DNA from 2 places in the Paraglaciecola sp. L1A13 genome. Region 1 is predicted to be linked to the other one. Evidence: predicted binding sites of a transcription regulator. Region 1 holds the regulator's gene; the other holds the start of a gene.
The links. The regulator sigma-54, encoded in region 1, starts transcription at its own class of promoters, with help from an activator protein. The targets are predictions, from matches to a motif close to GTTGGCACGNNNNTNGNNT.
Positions count from the first base shown of each region.

Region 2: GQR89_RS18855 (DUF1328 domain-containing protein) is a predicted target of sigma-54. The motif match lies at 1,858-1,876, and genes of this name have one in related genera.

Region 1 covers NZ_CP047024.1:4,286,405-4,289,701, forward strand. The annotation lists gene rapZ (RNase adapter RapZ) at 1-393, opposite strand, end outside; gene ptsN (PTS IIA-like nitrogen regulatory protein PtsN) at 395-838, opposite strand; gene hpf (ribosome hibernation promoting factor) at 854-1,141, opposite strand; gene GQR89_RS18105 (RNA polymerase factor sigma-54) at 1,167-2,660, opposite strand; gene lptB (LPS export ABC transporter ATP-binding protein) at 2,783-3,297, opposite strand, start outside.
Region 2 covers NZ_CP047024.1:4,446,015-4,449,311, reverse strand. The annotation lists gene GQR89_RS18865 (DUF748 domain-containing protein) at 1-686, shown strand, start outside; gene GQR89_RS18860 (endonuclease/exonuclease/phosphatase family protein) at 747-1,724, shown strand; gene GQR89_RS18855 (DUF1328 domain-containing protein) at 1,920-2,096, shown strand; gene GQR89_RS18850 (hypothetical protein) at 2,143-2,337, shown strand; gene GQR89_RS18845 (hypothetical protein) at 2,520-2,702, shown strand; gene GQR89_RS18840 (DUF2254 domain-containing protein) at 2,771-3,297, shown strand, end outside.

The DNA of each region.
Region 1 (3,297 bases):
GTCAGCACGCTCAGCAATAGGCGCCAGTAATTGGCTTTCTGCTTGAATAGCACCAGCTAACGATTTGTTCTGTTTTGATAACGGATGTAGGCGACGCGTTTCGCTAAAGCGTTTGATAAGTACATCATCGCTAGCATCTAAATAAAGAATGGTCATTTCCCACGTCGAAGGTAGATAATCAAGTATCTCTACCAATTCATTGGGATCTTTGGGGAGATTGCGCACATCAATACTGACCGCCACTTGGTCATACTCATCGACTACAGTATGGGTCAACGTAGGCAACAAATTGACTGGGATGTTATCGACACAGTAGTAGCCCAAATCTTCCAACGATCTTAATACAACGGACTTACCTGAGCCTGAGCGACCGCTTATAATAATAAGTTTCATATCAACTGAGTACCTGAAATAGTGCTTGGTCAGTAGTCGCGCTACGCAATTCCTTCAAGACATCTTTATCACTGAATTTTTTGGCGATCGCGGATAAGGTTTGTAAATGCTCGTTGGCCTTCTCTTCAGGCACCAATATCGCGAAAAATATGTCCACAGGCATATTATCGATAGCATCGTATTGAACCGGAGGTTGACAAGTCACCAGCACAGCTAAGGTAGACTCAAGACCTTTTATACGGCCATGGGGCAACGCAATACCACCACCAATTCCTGTACAGCCCACCTTTTCTCTACTACTTAAGCTGGCCAAAATAGTGGCTTGGTCTATCTCAACAAGGTGCTGAGAGGCCACCTGACTGATGAGCTCTAAGATGCGTTTTTTGCTAGAACCCTGAACTGCGCATAAAACGCAGTCAGGGTGAAGAATACTTGAAATTTCCATTATTTACCTGATGGGTTAATGGCGCTTAACTTTCTCTTTATGCTTAATGACTTGGCGATCGAGCTTATCTATTAGCCCGTCTATCGCGGCGTACATATCGCTGTGTTCCATGGTTGCAAAAACATCTGCTCCATTCAAATGTATCGTAGCTTCAGCTTTTTGGTTCAGCTTTTCTACATTGAGAATGACGTGAACATTGTTAATTTGATCGAAGTGCCGCTCTAGCTTGGTAAATTTAGTATCAACATAATCTTTAAGTGAATCGGTAACATCCACATGGTGACCAGTAATATTAATTTGCATAACGCCTCTTCCTTCTTTAATCAGCCTACAATAGGCTTTTTCGTTGGTTCGACGGGGGTATCATAAGAGATTCCCGGTATTTTGCTATCGTTCGCCTAGCAACCATAATGCCTTGATCAGCTAACAATTGAGCAATCTTGCTGTCGCTTAACGGCTTACTGGGTTTTTCAGCCGCGACCAATTTCTTAATCAACGCACGTATTGCAGTTGATGAACATTCTCCGCCAGTTTCGGTAGCAACATGGCTAGAGAAGAAATACTTCAACTCAAAAATACCTCTAGGGGTATGCATATACTTTTGCGTGGTAACACGAGAAATAGTCGACTCATGCATCTCAACCATTTCTGCTACATCATTCAATACCATAGGCTTCATCATTTCTGGACCGTGTTCAAAAAAGCCCATTTGCTGTTGCACTATACAGTTTGACACTTTTAATAACGTATCGTTGCGACTCTCAACACTTTTAATAAACCATTTGGCTTCTTGCATGTGTGAGCGAATAAATTGACTGTCACTAGTATTTTTTGCTTTACGACTCATGGCCGCATACTGCTGATTTACATTCAACTTTGGCAAGCTGTCGGGATTGAGTTCGACTGTCCAGCGGCCATTCTTTTTGCTCACCGAAACATCAGGTATTACATATTCTGGTTCGCCTTTTATCAAAGCGCTACCTGGACGTGGGTTTAATGTCTTGAGTAAGCGCATTACTTCGCGTAAATCATCTTCTTTTAAACGTGATTTACGCATTAACGTCCGATAATCCTTACTGCTCAGTAAATCCGCATACTCACCGATCAGTGTTTTGGCTTCTTCTAACCAAGGCGTATCTGGCGCAAACTGACGTAACTGAACCAATAAACACTCCTGCGGAGTGCGAGAACCTGAACCGATAGGATCAAACATCTGAATCCGTTTTAGCACGCATTCAACTTCATCAAGTTCTATCTCTTCATCATCCATACTCGTCAGTACGTCTTCAACACTCATGGTCAAATAACCAGACTCATCAATAGAGTCAATAATGGCCGTCGCTATCGCCACATCAGTATCGCTAAAATGTGTTAAGCGCATCTGCCATAGCAGGTGATCTTGAATATTGTCAGTGGTTTCCCCCTGAAAAATTTGCTCATCGTCGCCTGCTGACCCACTCGAAATACTTGATGCAGGAGCGGATGACGCACTGATGTATTCATCCCACGTGGTATCCATGGGTAAATCTTCGGGTATATCATTTTTTTCTAGGGCTTCACTTGCATCAATATTATCGCTGCTAGTTTCGACGATCTCATTGTTGTCTTTAGACGCAGGATCTAACGAATTATCGTTAAGTGCACTGTCGCCAGATTCTTGGTCAGTAGGCTCTTCTATCTCCAAAAGCGGATTTGAATCCAACGCTTCTTGAATTTCTAGCTGTAAGTCCAGCGTAGAAAGCTGCAACAAGCGTATAGCCTGCTGCAACTGCGGAGTCATAGTGAGTGATTGACTAAATTTTAATTGTAAAGAGGGTTTCATTTACTTCTTTATTATGTCCGTTGCAAACTATCTATATGCTGTGGTTGATTCAATTTGACTGTATTTGTCTCACCAAGCGCCTGATAAATATCTCGATAAAAAGAGTGGCTGTTTCACAGTAACTATAGCCTGAATTGTTCACCTAGGTATACATCTCTTACACGTTGATCACTTAATACTTCTTCGGCTGTACCGGAAGCAATCAATTCACCTTGGCTGACAATATACGCCTTTTCACAAACATCGAGTGTCTCTCTTACGTTGTGGTCTGTTATCAAAACACCAATGCCACGATCACGTAAATGCTGAATAATTTTCTTGATATCATTAACCGAAATAGGGTCTACACCAGCAAAGGGCTCGTCAAGTAAAATAAATTCTGGGTCAGCGGCAAGGGCACGCGCTATTTCTACGCGCCTGCGTTCACCGCCTGACAAACTCATACCAGCGCTGTTTCGAATATGATTAATATTGAATTCGTCTAATAATGAATCTGCCTGTTGCTCTCTTTGGTCTGTCGTTAGCTCTTTGCGCGTTTGCAAAATAGCCATTAAATTCTGATACACAGTCAACTTACGAAAAATAGAAGCTTCTTGAGGCAAATAGCCAATCCCTAAACGTGCCCGCATATGCATTG
Region 2 (3,297 bases), 160 kb from region 1:
TGCTAATATTTGAGACGATCAGTGACGAGCTCAAAACTCACACAGAAATTCAAGACGTACACGGGCAAGTTACTAACCTTACCAATAGCAAGGCGCGTACTGGCTCCATGATTACCAATTTGAATCTCAATGCTGAAATTGCAGGTGTTTGTCCTTTGTATATTTCTGGCTCCTATGATCCTTACGCCACGAAAGCGACCTTTAATATCGACGTTGAAATGCAACGTCTACCTGTGAAGCACATTGATCACCTTATTAGTTTCTATACGCCGTTTGATGTTGAAGCGGGCCAGCTTGATTTCGCCATGGAATTTGCTGCCAATCAAGGCCAAGTAAGTGGTTACGTCAAGGCTGGTATTTATGATCTGTCTTTATTTGACTGGCAACAAGACGTAGTAGAAGATGGTGATAACCCATTTCAATGGATATTCGAAGCGGTCACTGGCGGAATATCTGAGTTGTTTGAAGGGGGAAAAAAAGATTTGATCGCAACCCGAATTCCTCTTGAAGGGCAAATTGACGATATCAAAACGCCATTGTGGCCAGCAATAGTTGGTATTGTAAGAAATGCGTTTATCAAATCATTTGATATTAAAGTCGACAAGGTAGTGGTTGCGCCTGAACCTGCTGAGCAAACTAACCAAAATACTCCACTTGCTCCTAGGGGCGATTTTAAAACTAGTTAAGCTGCTGGTCCACGATATAGCCAGTTCTGTCTTAACTTATGACTGATACTGAGAATAAGCATGTTCACAATTTTTATCGTTACTAGCGCATTTCTAGTACTGTTGACGGTGGCTCCGCTTTTACCCAGCGACCACTGGATGGTGAGAGCATGGGAATTTCCGCGCTTACAAATAGCCGGTTTACTGATACTTAATTTGGTGGCGATGGGTGCACTCTACCATCAAAATTTAATGTATATGGCGCTGCTTATTAGCGTTAATCTTGCTGCGCTTGCCTATCAAATTCATTGGATTTTACCTTATACACCTCTCGTGCCTGTCATGGTCAAGAAAATAAAATCGGCTGATCCAAAGCGCAGTATTAAGATCATTAATGCCAATGTACTTATGACCAATCATGATGCGCCAAAATTAATTAAGTTGGTTGAACAAGAACAGCCGCATATTTTAGTCACGTTAGAGAGTAATCAGTGGTGGCAAGACGCTTTGAAACCATTACATGAAGCCTATCCATACCGAGTGAACTACCCGTTGGAAAACTTATACGGGATGCATGTTTTCAGCAGATTACCACTAAGTCAAATTACCACTGCTGAGCGTGTGGAAAAAGGCGTGCCGTCGGTACATTGCGTTGCCCTACTGGAAAGTGGTGAGCAGGTTAAGTGTCACTTTGTTCACCCTGCGCCCCCGAGCCCCACGGAGAATGAAGAGGCGACTGAGCGTGATATTGAATTGCTAGGCTTAGCCAAGGAAATTGCAAAATATGATGGGGAGGGTTCATTGCCTGTCATCGTCAGTGGTGATTTAAATGACGTAGCCTGGTCTCCAACAACGCAAGCATTTTTACGGATAAGTGGTTTGTGCGACCCACGCATCGGACGAGGTGCGTTCAATACGTTTCACGCTCAACATCGGCTGGCTAGGTGGCCACTGGATCATGTTTTTCACAGTGACGACTTTGAGCTCGTCAACTTGTCACGCCTGCCTGAAATTGGTTCGGACCACTTTCCATTATTAACTGAAATTTGTCTTAAATAGTCTAAATGATTTGGGAAAGTTGTTCCGTTTCTAATTGTAAATATTTCAACAAAGGTTTACAAATTCTCACTAACGTTTTCGGAAAAATTTAAAATAATTTAATTATATCAGTATCTTAGGTTGATTTTAATATGCTGGCATGAATAGAGCATTAAGATAATCGTTAATCAATTTAGAACACATTAGGAGAATATTATGTTGGGTTGGGCATTAACATTTTTAATCATCGCAATTTTAGCTGGCGTTATGGGTTTTGGTGGTATAGCCGGAACTGCAGCTGGTATTGCAAAAATCATTTTCTTTGTATTTTTAGTACTACTGGTTCTATCGTTGGTAGCGAATGCTATTCGCGGTAAAGGCCCGAAAGTCTAGATTCACAACACATAATTTCACTTTTATTTAAACACGGAGATACATAATGAACTTACTTAAGAAATTTACACTTTTAGCGATGGTTTTTAGTTCACTTACTTTAGTGACAGCTTGTAACGATAACAATGCTGAAAACGCTGGTGAGAAAGTTGACGAAATGGCAACTGACGCAGGCAACGCAATCGAAGATGCGTGCGAAGATGTGAAAGAAGGTGCAGGTGCTAAAGATTCAGATTGTTAATCTGCTTTAGCAGTAAACAAGCTAAATTATTAAAAAAGGGTGCTTGCACCCTTTTTTAATGTCTAAAATTTTATGGGTCTCATACAATTTAGCTGTCCGAAATACCACAGAGTCAAAGTTGGCTTAGTAAGCTAGGTGGTATAAATTTTTTATTTGGCGTTAAACGCCAAGGAGTGTTTAAGGTGTTATTACAAATCACCATTATCATTTTAATTGTTTCCGTTGGGGCAATCGTAGGCCTAGGTGGTCTGGGCGATGGCAGTTTTCTTATGACATTTTTAGCTGCTTTCGGGGTATTTGTTATTATTGTATTAGGGGCTGCTATGGTTCTTATAAAGAAAAAGAATGCTAAAAAGACCCCATAATATAAAGACTCGCGCTAGCGTTAAAAATAGCAGCTCAAATCAGGCAGCATTCAGGTAAAGGAAGTGACATGAATACAAGGATAATTACTTTATGGGAAACCATCAGAACCAGTTTTTGGTTCGTTCCTTCCATCATGGCGATTATTGCCATTGGTTTGTCTCAAGTCGGCCTAGCGTTTGATCGCTTCGGCGCCGAAAGTGAACTGCCGATTTTCGCTGACTTTTACCAAACGTCGCCCGAGTCTGCTAGGGCTTTACTTACCACTATTGCCTCGTCAATGATCACTGTCACCAGTATTGCATTTTCCATTACTGTGGTGGCGTTAAGCTTGGCATCGTCTCAATTTGGTCCGAGGCTTATTCGTAACTTTATGATGGACACCGGCACCCAATGTGTTTTGGGTTTTTTCGTGTCAACATTCATCTATTGCTTATTGATTATTCAGGCAACGAAATCATTCGATGATCAAAATTTTGTTCCTGGCTTGAGTATTCTCACGTCGGTAATCTTAGCTGTCTTAGGAGTTGGCGTACTCATTTACTTTATTCATCACGTGGCCAGGGCTATCCAGGCAGACAATGTGATCGACAACGT